DNA from 3 places in the Citrobacter sp. VF227 genome. Region 2 is predicted to be linked to each of the others. Evidence: predicted binding sites of a transcription regulator. Region 2 holds the regulator's gene; each other region holds the start of a gene.
The links. Region 2 encodes PhoB, which activates phosphate uptake and scavenging genes when phosphate is short. Its sites were predicted from a motif close to CTGTCATAAAACTGNCNNAT; they were not measured.
Positions count from the first base shown of each region.

Region 1 (5,446 bases), 500 kb from region 2:
GCGTTTTCGCGCCGGCATGACGACCCCTGATTTAGTGCTGGCGCATTCAGACAGCGCTATTCAGCCGCTGATCGTTGGCGACAACCATAAAGCCTTGCAACTGGCGCAGGTATTACGGCAACAGGGATGCTGGGTGACGGCAATCCGTCCACCCACCGTGCCGGTCGGCACCGCCAGACTTCGTCTCACGCTGACCCAGGCGCATGAGCCCCAGGACATCGACCGCTTGCTGGAGGTGCTGCATGGCGCAGGTTGATAAGCAAGCCATTGCCGCCGCGTTTGGTCGCGCGGCTTCCCTCTACGAACAACACGCTGAACTCCAGCGCCAGAGCGCCGATGCGTTACTGGCACGACTGGATGGTCGTCAGTTCGACCACGTGCTGGATGCGGGCTGTGGCCCGGGGCGTATGAGTCGTTACTGGCGGCAGCAGGGGAGCAAAGTCAGCGCCCTGGATCTGTCGGCGCAAATGTTGGCAGAAGCACAGCGTCACGATGTTGCTCATCACTATTTATTGGCGGATATCGAAGCTCTACCGCAGGCGAGCGCCACTTTTGACCTGGCCTGGAGCAATCTGGCCGTGCAGTGGTGTAGCGATTTACGCGGCGCGTTAAGCGAGTTGTACCGGGTGGTACGCCCGGGCGGGATAGTGGCGTTTAGTACCCTGGCACACGGCTCGATGCCAGAACTGCGTCAGGCGTGGCGAGCGGTTGATGACCGGGAGCATGCCAACCGTTTTTTGCCCGTGGAACAGCTGGAAAGCGCCCTGGATGGCTGGAATGTTGACTACCAGTCTCATGCCATCACGCTGTGGTTTAACGACGCGCTAAGCGCCATGCGCTCGCTGAAAGGCATCGGCGCGACGCATTTGCATGATGGCCGCGACCAGCGCTTACTTACCCGTTCACAGTTGCACCAGGTGCAGTTAGCCTGGCCCCAGCAGCAGGGGAGATATCCGCTGACCTATCATCTATTTTTGGGAGTGATTCAACGTGACTAGCACGTATTTTGTCACCGGGACAGACACCGAAGTGGGTAAAACTATTGCCAGCTGCGCGCTGCTCCAGGCGGCGGGGTTGTTGGGATTACGAACCGTCGGCTATAAGCCCGTGGCGTCCGGTAGTGAAATAACGGCTGAAGGACTGCGCAACAGCGATGCGCTGGCTCTACAGCGCAATAGCGTTGTAGCCGTGGATTATGCAGCCATCAATCCGTATACCTTCGCGGAACCTACTTCACCGCATATCATCAGTGCTGACGAAGGGCGCCCCATTCAGGCCTCCGTGATGTCTGCGGGATTACGCACGCTGGAAGAGCAGGCTGAATGGGTACTGGTAGAAGGCGCGGGCGGATGGTTTACGCCGCTTTCACCAACACTGAGTTTTTCTGACTGGGTAAAAGCGGAGCAACTGCCGGTGATTCTGGTGGTTGGCGTTAAGCTTGGTTGCATCAATCACGCCATGCTGACCGCTCAGGCGGTGCAGCAGGCCGGACTGACCCTTGCCGGATGGGTCGCCAATGATGTGACGCCGCCTGGAAAACGTCATGCAGAATATATGGCGACGCTCAGGCGTGTGCTTGCGGCACCGCTGCTGGGGGAAATTCCCTGGCTGGCAGAAAAGCCGGAGCAGGCATCAACAGGGCATTATATCGATCTTAGCGCTTTGTCTGCGTTGTCCCCCAGTCGTTAATTAGCGGGTCGCCGAACGGTGTTATTTGCCCCTGCGCTACGTTACGCCCACGGTGTAACAAGCAATAGCAATCGGCGACCCGTCGAATAAACGGCAGGCTCTGCTCCGCGAGCATAATGGCGATGCCAAGTTCCTGGCTTAGCTTGACAATCAGATTACCCAGCCTGTGGATATAAGCCTGACCACTTCCTCGCGTGGGTTCATCGAGGATCAGCAGGCGCGGGCGTGTGACCAGCGCGCTGGCGAGCGCAAGCTGGTGCTGATTTTCCTCCGACAATGCCACTCCTTTGACCTGACGCAGTTCGAAAAGCTGTGGAAACAGGCGGTAAATATCGCTGCTGTTCATCGTTTCGCTTTCTTCAACCGCCTGACGCGCAATATGCAGATTTTCCTCGACCGTTAGTTGTGAAAAAATCCGTCTCTCTTGTGAGACGTAGTTAATACCCAGCGCAATGCGATTTGCCGTCGGAATCGGACTCAGGTCGCGCGGCGGTGCGCCAGCCTGATGCCAGAACATGGTTCCGCTTTCAATCGGTAAATTGCCGATAATGCAATTGGCAAGCGTAGTCTTTCCCATCCCCGGAAGCCCCAGCACGCCAGTACATTTGCCGGGCAGCAGGTCGAGATCCACATCCCACAATGAGTGTTGATTGCCGTAATAGTGATTCACTGCGCGAAGACTCAACATAGATTTCTCCATCATGATGTTATCGGCCCCACTAACAGGTCGTCGGAAGAAACCTGCAATTCTCTTGCCAGAAGCGGGATTCGTGGTAGAAACAGCGTGATAGCATACTAAAAACGCAAAAAAGTCCGGTTCATCAGATGGGAAGGGCTGTTTTGTGCACATTGCCAGTGCCTGGCGGTATCGTGATGGTGCAGGCAGGAAAATGATGAAAATGCGAGCAAGATCCCGGCCATTCCAGGTTGCTTCGTTAGCTGATAAATATCAAAAAATAGCGATAATTTTTTTTTATGCCTGCGGAAAAGAAAGTCAGGGTGTTTTTGCCAGGCTACAGTCCATACGGGCTGGAGGCAGTTATCCACTATTCCTGTGGATAACCTTGTGTATTAGAGTTAGAAAACACAATGTAAGCGAGAGAAGACGCGGGTTGCGACTAAATTGATGCGAAAGACGGCTTGTGATAATAATCATTAAATTACAGAAAGTTAGATAAAAGCAATGGCTGTCGCAGAAGTGTCATGTGTTGCCACAAAACTTTCATCGGGTAGCTTGACAAATGTTAAAAAAGTCATTGCTTTGGGGATAACACGTTTTTACTGGTGTTTTATCTTGTCTCTGGCCAAATTTTAGCCTGTAGTCACGCTCGTTCAGATGGCGTATCAGAAATATTCTGGCGTGTTACTGTTTTTTCATCCAGTATTTTTTACTGGCAAAATATACCACTGCGAGTAAAATTACACACCTGCCCGCCCATTGCTTCAGGTAGCTGCTCATGAGTAAACCGTTCAAACTTAATTCCGCTTTTAAACCCTCTGGCGATCAGCCTGAGGCAATTCGCCGTCTGGAAGAAGGGCTGGAGGATGGTCTGGCGCATCAGACGCTACTGGGGGTGACGGGGTCTGGGAAAACATTCACCATCGCTAACGTGATTGCGGACTTGCAGCGTCCTACCATGGTGCTGGCCCCCAATAAGACGCTTGCTGCTCAGCTGTACGGTGAGATGAAAGAGTTCTTCCCGGATAACGCGGTGGAGTATTTCGTCTCTTACTACGACTATTATCAGCCGGAAGCCTACGTACCCAGTTCTGACACCTTCATCGAGAAAGATGCTTCGGTCAACGAACATATTGAGCAGATGCGCCTGTCGGCAACCAAAGCGCTGCTGGAGCGTCGGGATGTCGTCGTCGTGGCCTCCGTTTCCGCTATCTATGGTTTGGGCGATCCGGATCTGTACCTGAAGATGATGCTGCATCTGACGGTAGGGATGATTATCGATCAACGCGCGATCCTGCGCCGCCTTGCGGAACTGCAATACACCCGCAACGATCAGGCATTTCAGCGCGGGACCTTCCGTGTGCGTGGTGAAGTGATCGACATTTTCCCGGCTGAATCCGACGACATCGCGCTGCGTGTGGAACTGTTTGATGAAGAGGTTGAACGCTTATCGCTGTTTGACCCGCTCACCGGGCAGGTCGAATCCACGATTTCGCGCTACACCATCTATCCTAAAACGCACTACGTGACGCCGCGCGAACGTATCGTGCAGGCGATGGAAGAAATCAAAGTTGAGCTGGCAGAGCGGCGTAAAATTCTGTTGGCAAATAACAAATTGTTGGAAGAACAGCGGTTAAGCCAGCGTACACAGTTCGATTTGGAAATGATGAATGAGCTGGGTTACTGCTCGGGGATTGAAAACTACTCCCGCTATCTGTCCGGGCGTGGCCCCGGTGAGCCGCCGCCGACGCTGTTTGATTACCTGCCTGCCGACGGTCTTCTGGTGGTGGATGAATCCCACGTCACAATCCCGCAAATTGGCGGCATGTATCGCGGAGACCGGGCGCGTAAAGAGACCCTGGTCGAATACGGATTCCGTCTGCCCTCGGCGCTGGATAACCGTCCGCTCAAATTTGAAGAGTTTGAGGCGTTGGCTCCACAAACCATCTACGTTTCAGCGACGCCGGGTAACTATGAGCTGGAGAAATCTGGTGATGAAGTGGTCGATCAGGTAGTACGACCAACCGGCCTGTTGGATCCGGTCATTGAAGTGCGTCCGGTGGCGACGCAGGTTGACGATCTGCTGTCGGAGATCCGCACCCGTGCGGCGATTAACGAACGTGTGCTGGTCACTACGCTCACCAAACGCATGGCGGAGGACCTCACCGAATATCTCGAAGAACACGGTGAGCGGGTGCGCTATCTGCACTCTGACATCGATACCGTGGAACGCATGGAAATCATTCGTGACCTGCGTCTGGGCGAGTTTGACGTGCTGGTGGGTATCAACCTGTTACGTGAGGGTCTGGACATGCCTGAAGTCTCGCTGGTGGCGATTCTGGACGCAGACAAAGAAGGGTTCCTGCGTTCTGAACGTTCGCTGATCCAGACCATTGGTCGTGCGGCGCGTAACATCAACGGTAAGGCTATTCTTTACGGCGACAAAATTACCGCCTCAATGGCCAAAGCGATTGGTGAAACTGAACGTCGTCGTGAGAAACAGCAGCTTTACAACGAAGAACACGGCATTACGCCGCAGGGGCTGAATAAGAAAGTGGTCGATATTCTGGCGCTGGGTCAGAATATTGCGAAGACCAAGGCGAAAGGCAAAGGGAAGTCACGCGCAGGTGCGAAGTCTGAGGTTGTCGAACTGGATATGACGCCAAAAGCGCTGCAGCAGAAGATTCACGAGCTGGAAGGACAAATGATGCAGCATGCGCAGAATCTTGAATTTGAAGAGGCCGCGACGATCCGCGACCAGTTGCATCAGTTGCGCGAGCTGTTTATCGCGGCGTCTTAACGCGATGTTGAAGGTGGGGGAGACCTGTCATCCGGCCTGGAAACGTCAAGGTTGTGTATGCCTGATAAGCGTCAGCGCCATCAGGCAAATTCGCTCAGCCTAACGCCTGTACCGCTTTTTCCAGCGCGCTATGCAATAGCTGGCGATCATGGCGGTAGGGAATATCGCTGGCTTCCAGCACTTCCTGAATGACAACGCGATTGGTAACGGTGGAAACATCCACTTTCGGGCCCACAACTACGGCATCAATCACTTTCTTGCCAACATACTGTTCAATG
Region 1 is NZ_JBRFVF010000002.1:348,694-354,139, reverse strand. It holds gene bioF (8-amino-7-oxononanoate synthase) at 1-256, shown strand, start outside; gene bioC (malonyl-ACP O-methyltransferase BioC) at 243-998, shown strand; gene bioD (dethiobiotin synthase) at 991-1,689, shown strand; gene ACU8YC_RS09095 (ABC transporter ATP-binding protein) at 1,655-2,377, opposite strand; gene uvrB (excinuclease ABC subunit UvrB) at 3,147-5,168, shown strand; gene yvcK (uridine diphosphate-N-acetylglucosamine-binding protein YvcK) at 5,263-5,446, opposite strand, start outside.
Region 1: a site for PhoB is predicted at 2,877-2,896, ahead of uvrB (excinuclease ABC subunit UvrB). Genes of this name have one in related genera too.

Region 2 (5,446 bases):
GCTTTCCAGATCTTTGATGCGGGCTTCTTGCTCGCAAATGACTCTCACATCAGTAAGTTGCTGATTTTTATCTTTATAGCGCTGACGTTTTTCGGCTAATACCACGTTACGTTGCGTCAGCTCTTGCTGACGCTGCACAAGCGTGGTGCGTAACTGCGCCAGTTGCTTTTGCTTCGGTGCAATTTGCCCGTGCAGATTGCTCAACCGCTGGCGTAATGGGCGAAGCTGCGCATGCTGCGCCAGCGCCGTCGCTACCTCTTGCGGCAAAAGAGTCAGCGAGGGTTGCGTCAGCGCATCGAGCTTGCGCGTATCGTTCTCCCGTAGCTGCTGCCACTGGCGCAGTTGGGTTCTGGCGTCGGACTGCTGGGCCAGAAGCGCTTTCCATCCTGCCAGTTCGCTACTCCATAAGCGGAAGTTTTCATGTTCCTTCAGCCAGTCGGTTAGCGTTTGTTGTCCGGCGAGCATGGCGGCTGACTGCGTTTGCGCCTGCTGACGAATACGACCGCGCAGCGCTAAGCTGCTTTGTAAGCGAGCATTTACTTCCTGAATCTTCTGTCTTGTGCGGTCAATAGTAGCCGTTTGCTCCTGGATTCGCTCCCAGTGCGGACGTAACGCTCTGGCTGGCAGTGCCAGGCTCAGTACCGCCAGCTGCGGCTGCGCATCTTCTTGCGCCTGAAGCACTGCCTGTAATGCCTGCTGGTGACGGTTTAAATCCGCCTGTAGCTCATTTTGCCGAATGAGCCAGTTGAGGTGCTGTTGCTGGGCTTGCTGGCTGGTAAGGTATTGTTTTTCTTCGTCAGTAAGTGCCTGCAAACTTTCCGTCAGGGACTGTACCTGCTCTGGCGCTAACAGCGCCACGCCGCTGGCCTGGGCCTGCAGTTTTTCCAGCTCCGTGCGCGCTGATTTGTGCTTTTCAAATACCATCGCCGAAATCTGTCCGTAGATCTCGGTGCCGGTCAGCTCTTCCAGCAGTTCGGCGCGCTCTTTCGGTTTGGCATTGAGAAATGCGGCAAACTGCCCCTGTGACAGCAGCATCGAGCGGGTAAAACGGCCGTAATCCAGCCCGGTAAGCTCGGCGGTCATCTCCAGTTTGTCTTTGACTTTATCGGCGAGGATTTTTCCGTCGGCGCAGCGGGCCAGCTCTACGCGCGGAACCTGCAGATTGCCCTCTGGCTGATTACGCGCCCGGTTCTGGCTCCAGAATGCGCGGTAGGCTTCGCCCCGCACCTCAAATTCCACCTCGGCCAGACACTCCGCTGTGTCGCGGGTCATCAGGTCGTTTTGCGACTGTGACACAGTATTCAGGCGCGGCGTTTCGTGGTACAGCGCAAGGCAAATTGCGTCCAGCAGGGTGGTTTTCCCCGCGCCTGTGGGCCCGGTGATGGCGAACAGCCCGTTGCTGGCAAAAGGTTCTGCCGTGAAATCGACTTTCCATTCTCCCTTCAGGGAGTTGAGGTTTTTCAGGCGCAGGCTGAGAATTTTCATGCTTCAGCCTCCCCGGCAAGCGTCTGTACGGTTGCGCTAAACAGCTGATTAAGCCGCTCGCGCTGCGGTTCTTCGAGTTCTTCCAGCGCCAGGCGGCGGTCAAAAACCTCCGCCACGCTCAGCTCGCTTAATGTTTCACGACGTTCATTGGCCATAATACGTTCGCGCTGTTCCCGACTGCGGCGCACCAATAACACCTCTACCGGTAAATCTTCGGTCAAGGCCTGGATTTTACGCTGCATATCATGCAGATAGTCATCGGTGGTAATTTCAATATCCAGCCACACCGGCGGCTCTTGCTGTACGTTGCGCCACTGCTCAAGCTGGGCGGTAATGGCGGCGAGATCGCCTTTCAGTACTGCAAGCGGCTGGGTGACCGGTACGGTGATATTTTCGACGGCGTTGAGTTTCCCTGCTTCAAAGCTCACCAGATGCACGCATTTGTTTTTGCCGCACTCGTCAAAACTGAGAGCGATCGGCGAGCCGCAGTAGCGAATATGCTCTGTGCCACCAATAACCTGCGCCCGGTGAATATGGCCCAGCGCGATGTAGTCCGCCGGAGGGAAGTTTTGCGCCGGGAAGGCGTCCAGCGTACCGATATAAATCTCACGGACGGCGTCACTTTTACTGGCGCCGACAGTGGTCAAATGCCCGGTCGCAATGATGGGCAGATTCTGGTCACCACGTAGCGTGCAGGCGTCCTGATACTGCTGCTGGTAATAGTCGGTGATGGCTGACAGCAAATGCTGCTGTTTCTCTTGTCCGGTCAGCCCCGCCTGGCTGGTTATGATGTCGCGCGGACGTAAGAAAGGAACCGGGCACAGGATCGCCCCCGGCGTGCCGTCACGTTGCAGTAGAACCTGCGGCGCATGACCGGCGCTGGCAACGACTGTGGTGTTGAGAAACGCCAGAATATCGCGGGACTCATTGAGTGTGGCGACGGAGTCGTGGTTGCCTGCCAGTACCACCAGATGACAGCCGGTTTGCTGCAGATTAACGACAAAACGGTTATACAGCTCACGGGCATAGCTTGGCGGTGAGCCGGTATCAAAAATATCGCCTGCCACAATAATGGCATCCACCTGATGGGATTGTGCCGTTTCCAGCAGCCAGTCGAGAAAGGCCTGATGTTCAGCGGCGCGGCTCTTGCTGTAGAAATTTTGGCCCAGATGCCAGTCAGACGTGTGAAGGATGCGCATAAGAGTTCCATGACGATAAAACAATGGCGGGGATTATAACCCTGCATGGGAGAGAATATCTTGTCTCCGGGCTGTCATAATTCAATGGCCTGCGTTAAACCTGGATGATCTTTTCATAAATCTGTCATAAATCTGACGCATAATGACGCCGTATTGATACTGATGATGACAAGCAACTAATAACAGGGCAAATCATGGCGAGACGTATTCTGGTCGTAGAAGATGAAGCTCCAATTCGTGAAATGGTCTGCTTCGTGCTCGAGCAAAACGGTTTTCAACCCGTAGAAGCCGAAGACTATGACAGTGCTGTGAACCAACTCAATGAACCCTGGCCGGACCTCGTCCTGCTTGACTGGATGCTTCCCGGTGGCTCGGGTCTACAGTTTATTAAACATCTCAAGCGTGAAGCGATGACGCGGGACATCCCGGTGATGATGCTGACGGCGAGGGGAGAAGAGGAAGACCGCGTTCGTGGTCTGGAAACCGGCGCGGATGACTATATTACCAAACCGTTTTCTCCTAAGGAGCTGGTGGCGCGTATTAAAGCTGTTTTGCGTCGTATTTCGCCGATGGCAGTGGAAGAGGTTATTGAGATGCAGGGGCTAAGCCTTGATCCCACCTCGCATCGCGTGATGACTGGTGATGATCCGCTGGATATGGGGCCGACCGAATTCAAGCTGTTGCACTTCTTTATGACTCACCCAGAGCGTGTCTACAGCCGCGAGCAACTCCTCAATCATGTCTGGGGAACCAATGTATACGTGGAAGACCGGACTGTCGATGTGCATATCCGCCGCTTACGTAAGGCGCTGGAGCACAGCGGACACGATCGTATGGTGCAGACGGTTCGCGGAACGGGATATCGTTTTTCGACCCGCTTCTGACTGACAAGAATCAGGGCCTGAAGGATTAGGCCGTTTAGGGAGTAAGGCGTTTGCTAGAACGATTGTCATGGAAAAGGTTGGTACTGGAGCTGATCCTGTGCTGCATACCGGCATTTATCCTTAGTGCTTTTTTTGGTTACCTGCCCTGGTTTTTACTGGCGTCGGTAACGGGCCTGCTTATCTGGCATTTCTGGAATTTATTACGTTTGTCCTGGTGGCTATGGGTCGACAGAAGTATGACGCCCCCGCCGGGGCGCGGCAGTTGGGAACCGCTGCTGCATGGACTGCATCAAATGCAGTTGCGCAACAAAAAGCGCCGTCGTGAACTGGGTAATCTGATTAAGCGCTTTCGCAGCGGGGCGGAATCGCTACCCGACGCAGTGGTGCTAACCACCGAAGAAGGCGGTATTTTCTGGTGTAACGGACTGGCTCAGCAGGTTCTTGGACTGCGCTGGCCGGACGATAGCGGGCAAAATATTCTTAACCTGCTGCGCTACCCGGAATTCACACAATATTTAAAAACGCGCGATTTTAGCCGGCCCATCAATCTGGTGCTCAATACCGGACGGCATCTGGAAATTCGCGTAATGCCCTATACCGATAAGCAATTGCTGATGGTGGCGCGCGACGTTACCCAGATGCATCAACTGGAAGGTTCACGACGTAACTTTTTCGCCAATGCCAGCCATGAACTGCGTACCCCGCTGACGGTGCTGCAAGGCTATCTGGAAATGATGCAGGAGCATCCGTTAGAAGGGACAACGCGCGAAAAAGCGCTGCATACCATGCGTGAACAAACGTACCGGATGGAAGGGTTAGTGAAGCAACTGCTAACGCTGTCAAAAATTGAGGCTGCGCCAGCGCTGCAATTGAATGAGAAGGTCGATGTGCCCATGATGCTGCGCGTGGTTGAGCACGAAGCGCAAACGCTGAGCCAGCACAAACATACGTTTACTTTTGATGTTGATAACAGCCTGAATGTGCGGGGTAACGAGGAGCAGTTGCGTAGCGCTATCTCGAATCTCGTCTATAACGCGGTGAACCATACGCCTGCGGGAACGCACATTACCGTACGCTGGCAGCATGTGCCTTCGGGGGCGGAATTTTGTGTGGAAGACAACGGTCCAGGCATTGCCGCCGAGCATATTCCACGCCTGACCGAGCGTTTTTATCGCGTAGACAAGGCGCGATCGCGGCAAACGGGCGGGAGCGGACTCGGGCTGGCCATCGTGAAGCATGCCTTGCATCATCACGACAGCCGTTTGAATATCGACAGCGAACCCGGCAAAGGGACGCGATTTAGTTTCGTGATCCCGGAACGTTTAATTGCCAAAAATAACGGTTAAGGCGTATTCGTAAGATAATCTTTCCAAAAGCCAGCGTAAGCTGGCTTTTTCTATATGGTCAATATAAGTATCCTGAATTTTACGACGTTTGGTTGTTTTTTGTTCGAACTATTACCCATACCTTTTTCCATGAAATGGTGTTTTGTGCTAACCCTATTTTTCATATCGCTATATTGTTCTGGTTTTTGGATCCCACCTTGCTTTAAAACGTTATAAGCGTTTAAATTGCGCCCCAGGTGCTGTCATACCGACTGCATTTACGCGGTAAATCGAAAAACTATTCTTCGCCGCGCCAGGTCGGGAGTGTTTCCCGCTGGAATTGAGCAAAAATGCCGCTGTATTGTCCCCCAGGGAAAGGCAAAAATTTACTATTTTCAACACCACATCCACAGGCAGTAAGACTTTATGACCCATCAGTTAAAATCGCGCGATATTATCGCTTTGGGATTTATGACATTTGCACTGTTCGTTGGTGCAGGTAACATTATCTTCCCCCCAATGGTTGGTTTGCAGGCAGGTGAACACGTCTGGA
Region 2 is NZ_JBRFVF010000002.1:845,794-851,239, reverse strand. It holds gene sbcC (exonuclease subunit SbcC) at 1-1,485, opposite strand, end outside; gene sbcD (exonuclease subunit SbcD) at 1,482-2,684, opposite strand; gene phoB (phosphate response regulator transcription factor PhoB) at 2,879-3,568, shown strand; gene phoR (phosphate regulon sensor histidine kinase PhoR) at 3,619-4,914, shown strand; gene brnQ (branched-chain amino acid transporter carrier protein BrnQ) at 5,320-5,446, shown strand, end outside.

Region 3 (5,446 bases), on a different contig from region 2:
AAAGCCGCGTGGAACACCTTCTGCCAGGTTACGACCGCGAACTTCGATCTCGCGGACTTCGTCGCCCGGATAGGCGGAACCGATTTCGTGTTTAATACGTTCTGCGGTGGCTTCACCGATCAAAGAACCGTAGTTACGACGAACATAATTAATGATGGCTTCATCAAAGCGGTCACCACCAATACGAACAGAAGAGGAGTAAACCACGCCGTTCAGGGAGATAACGGCAACTTCAGTCGTACCACCACCGATATCCACAACCATAGAACCGGTTGCTTCAGAAACTGGCAGACCGGCACCGATCGCAGCCGCCATCGGCTCTTCGATCAGAAAGACTTCACGGGCACCAGCGCCCTGTGCGGATTCACGGATCGCACGGCGTTCAACCTGCGTTGCTCCAACCGGTACACACACCAGTACGCGCGGGCTTGGGCGCATGAAGCTATTGCTGTGCACTTGTTTGATAAAGTGCTGGAGCATTTTTTCAGTCACGAAGAAATCAGCGATAACGCCGTCTTTCATTGGGCGAATTGCAGCAATATTGCCCGGCGTACGACCCAGCATCTGCTTCGCATCATGACCTACTGCAGCCACGCTTTTCGGCGAACCGGCACGATCCTGACGAATGGCCACAACAGAAGGCTCATTCAATACGATGCCTTGTCCTTTTACATAAATAAGGGTATTCGCGGTACCCAGGTCAATGGACAGGTCATTGGAAAACATGCCACGAAATTTTTTCAACATACTAAGGGATAATCCTGAAAGCTGGGGCGGAAAACAAAATCCGCTTACTTTACCAACCACACGCAGCAGCGACAAGGCGCAAAAATCATCTGCTACGGTGAAAATTAGTGCAGTTCGTTTCCTTTGTTACAAAACCGGCCTGAGTCCATCAGGGCTGAATAAATCAGCAGCACTCCTCGCTTTTGTTTGCAACCTGTCAAAGGTCATTCACCTGCATGTTTGCTGTTACAATCTGGCGAGCAGACAAGCACACCCCCAGAAGGCACAGCGCGCGTTATTCTACGTGAAAACAAATTAAACGGCAGGTTAAACCGAGTATCTTTGCGAATATTTTTTCACGTTAGTGTCAAGTGGCTGTGATGCGGCAAAAAAATCCCCTTGCCCACCAGCAACTCCGCGTTCCGTCAGCGTGTGCCACTCACTACGCGAACGAACGCCCGTGGCGTAAACCTGCGTTGGTGTTCCTGAACAGGCCTCTACCAGGCTTTGAACCAGCAGCTGGTTTTCCGTTCGTTTATCAATATTCCTCACCAGGCTTGGATGTAGCTTCAATAACTCAACGTTAAGCTCCTTGATCCAACTGGTACTCACCAGCGTTAAGCCCGCCTGCGTCACAGCGATTCGCACACCCAGCGCCCCCATCAATCTGATGACGGGTTGTAACCGGCTGATATGTTGACAGACATCTGCCTCCGCAAGTTCAATAATTATGCGTTTGCGTAATGATTTTTCGCACTGCATCAGCGTATCACGTAGCCAGCGCTGAAAACGCGGGCGAATGAGTGATTCAACCGTTGTCTGCATCGCCAGACTTTCCTGCGGCCAGTACCCCAACAGCAGGATCAAACGGCTGATTTGCAGACGGTCATACTCTTCAGCCAGGCCAAACTGCAGCACCATCGGCATATATTCCGCCGAAATAACCTCTTCGCTGCCATCAAAAATACGGCACATCAGCTCCCGATGATGTACTCGTCCTTCACGCGTTACCGCAGGCTTTTGATAAATTCTCGGCCCGCCCCGACTGAGCATCTGTTCGATTAGCGTTCGCCAGCGTACGTTGCCCCGACCTTTTTCCGGCAGTGAATCATCATAGACCGACCAGCTGTTCCCACCCTGTAATACCGAATTCCGCGTGGCGGCTTCGGCATGATCCATCACTTGTTCTGTCGACTGCCCGCTGCGACAAACACAAATGCCGATATGAATCATATCGGCACGATCGATCATTTTATTAGCCGGAAGCGCGTCCACCGCTTTTAATAATTGCCCCGCGATGCTTTCCGCCTCTTTCAACGTGCGGTGCGGCAGCAGGATGGCAAAATCGCTACGGTGGTAGCGCGCCAGCAACGCGCCTGGATAGCGCGTCATAAAAGTCGACAATAAATTGATGAGCATTGAAATTTGTTCTTCCGCGAGGGTAATTCCCCAGCTATCGCGCAGCAGCGTAAAGTCTGGAAGGCGCACCATCATCACGACGCCATGCGATCCCACTTTTTCCTGATCTTCAAGTAGCGTTGCCAGTTGGTTATCAAAGAACAAGCGGTTACTCAGCCCGGTTTTTGTATCCTGCGCCACATAGGAACGAATCAGCGTATCGAGGCGACTGCGTTGTTCGCGAGCATTTTGAATCTCGGCCAGGAGCATATCGAGCGCGCTACTGGTACGTGCTGGCCATTCATAGACCGTTCCCCGCACGTTCGGTCCACGTTCACCATTCAGAATGCGCGTTGAACGAATCTCCAGCAGCTCTTGCCCTGAAAGCTGACGCTGAAGCCAGCGCACCGACAAAAAGAGCATAAGTATAATGAAAGCAATCGCCAGCGTGAGCGGTGCGGTGGTCAGCAGCGAATGGAAATAGTTACCCATCGGATCCTGATAAACCAGACGCAGCGACATACCCGGGTTCTTGATCAACGGGACGGTGATATCGCGATAGAGATTATTTGTCCCCGCCGGGCGATAGCTGCTGGTGCGGGAGTGCTCATACACCACGTGCTCGCCCTGCATCAGTTGTATACGCACGATATCAACCGAAACCATCAGTTCATCGATTTGCGGGGTTAACGCAACGACATCGCGGGAGACAAGTTGAGTATCAATCGCCGTCGCCACCCCCTGAACACGGGTGGTGAACTTATATTGAACTGCGTTGTAGAAACTCAGCGAGCAGCCGATGAGAGTTACGAAAATCGTTAACCCAGTAAGCAGCGTGACAAAAGCTGAAAATTTCGTCGTTAATCGCATCCTTGTGTTAACTCCGACAGTTATGAAACAGGTATGAAAGTGATAAAGCGACGCGCAAATGCAAAGCTGAACGCAAAATCCGTCCATTTATACAAACAGTGTGGGCATACTACCAAATCAGGTATATCTGGCAATTTATTGCGCAGAATCGGCATCATGTTTTGATTAGCGAGTATAGTCTTCATAATTAATTTTCCAATCCACCAGACGAATTGAGGACAGGTTATGCAGGCTTTGATCTTAGAACAGCAGGACGGAAAAACCCTCGCATCCGTTCAACCCCTCGACGAAAATCAGCTACCGGAAGGCGATGTGACGGTGGATATCCACTGGTCAAGCCTGAACTACAAAGACGCCCTGGCTATCACTGGCAAGGGTAAAATCATTCGTAATTTTCCGATGATTCCTGGTATCGATTTCGCCGGTACCGTTCGCGCAAGCGAAGATCCCCGTTTTCATGCAGGTCAGGAAGTTTTGCTGACCGGCTGGGGCGTGGGTGAAAATCATTGGGGTGGACTGGCAGAACGCGCACGCGTGAAAGGCGACTGGCTGGTTGCGCTGCCAAAAGGGCTGGACGGACGTAAAGCCATGGTCATCGGTACCGCCGGTTTTACCGCCATGCTGTGCGTCATGGCGCTGGAAGATGCCGGCATCCGCCCGCAAGACGGTGAGATTGTTGTCACCGGCGCAAGTGGCGGCGTGGGCAGCACGGCCATTGCGTTACTGCATAAGCTGGGTTATCAGGTTGCGGCGGTTTCGGGTCGCGAAAGCACCCACGACTACCTGAAGAGCCTGGGCGCTAGCCGTATTCTTGGTCGCGATGAGTTTGCAGAATCACGCCCGCTGGAAAAACAACTGTGGGCTGGTGCAGTTGATACGGTTGGTGACAAAGTCCTGGCGAAAGTACTGGCACAGATGAACTACGGCGGCTGCGTTGCCGCCTGTGGCCTGGCAGGCGGTTTTACTCTGCCGACTACGGTGATGCCGTTCATTCTGCGTAACGTTCGTTTGCAAGGGGTAGACTCAGTGATGACTCCTCCGGAACGGCGTGCACAAGCCTGGGCGCGACTGGTGAAGGATTTGCCGGAATCGTTCTATGCTCAGGCCGCCACGGAAATTACGCTGGCAGATGCACCGAAGTTCGCCGATGCCATCATCAATAACCAGGTGCAAGGCCGTACGCTGGTGAAAGTGAAGTAATAGACCGTGGCGCAGAAATTTACACTTAATTAACCAAATTTCACGGCATATCTTCAGACTCCCTGCCATATTAACTACGCGTCCCCTGTCAGTTATGACGCGTAAGCCGGGAGTCTGTTATGAAGAAATTACGTCCATTTACAGAAGCCGACGTCACTGACGAGTCGGCTTTTTTTATGCAGCGCCGCCAGGTTCTGAAAGCATTAGGGATCAGCGCTGCCGCGTTGTCTTTGCCCCTCTCTGCGCAGGCCGATCTTCTTAGCTGGTTTAAGGGCAACGATCGCCCTCCAGCACCCGCAGGTAAGCCGCTTGATTACAGTAAGCCCGCCGTCTGGCAAAATTCGCTTCCTTTAACGCCTGCGGATAAGGTTTCTGGCTACAACAACTTCTACGAGTTCGGTCTCGATAAGGCGGATCCGGCAGCCAATGCAGGCAGCCTGAAAACCGATCCGTGGACGTTGCAAATCAGTGGCGAGGTGGCAAAACCACTCACCCTCGATCACGATGCACTAACCGCCCGTTTCCCGCTGGAAGAACGGATTTATCGGATGCGCTGCGTGGAAGCCTGGTCAATGGTCGTGCCGTGGATTGGGTTTCCGTTACATAAACTGCTGGCACAGGTTGAACCGACCAGCAACGCAAAGTATGTTGCGTTCGAAACGCGCTACGCGCCGGATGAAATGCCAGGACAAAAGGATCGCTTTATTGGCGGCGGGCTGAAGTATCCCTATGTTGAAGGGCTGCGTCTGGATGAAGCGATGCATCCACTCACACTGCTCACCGTAGGGGTTTATGGTAAGGCCCTTCCCCCACAAAATGGCGCGCCCATCCGCCTGATTGTGCCGTGGAAATACGGATTTAAAGGCATTAAGTCGATCGTGAGTATTAAACTCACCCGCGAACGTCCCCCGACCACCTGGAACCTGGCTGCCCCCAACGAATACGGGTTTTATGCCAACGTTAATCCGCATGTCGATCATCCCCGCTGGTCCCAGGCCACAGAGCGTTTTATTGGCGCAGGCGGTATTCTGGACGTTCAGCGCCAGCCCACGCTGCTGTTTAACGGTTACGCCGACGAAGTCGCTTCGCTGTATCGAGGACTTAATCTGCAGGAGAATTTTTAAGTGCGCCTGACTGCAAAGCACATTACCGGGCTGAAAGTTTGCCTGCATCTTGCAGGCTTTTTACCGTTTGTCTGGCTATTTTGGGCGGTAAACCACGGTGGACTGAGCGCCGACCCGGTCAAAGATAT
Region 3 is NZ_JBRFVF010000006.1:228,694-234,139, forward strand. It holds gene mreB (rod shape-determining protein MreB) at 1-747, opposite strand, end outside; gene csrD (RNase E specificity factor CsrD) at 1,054-2,994, opposite strand; gene acuI (acrylyl-CoA reductase (NADPH)) at 3,220-4,194, shown strand; gene msrP (protein-methionine-sulfoxide reductase catalytic subunit MsrP) at 4,314-5,318, shown strand; gene msrQ (protein-methionine-sulfoxide reductase heme-binding subunit MsrQ) at 5,319-5,446, shown strand, end outside.
Region 3: a site for PhoB is predicted at 3,006-3,025, ahead of acuI (acrylyl-CoA reductase (NADPH)). Genes of this name have one in related genera too.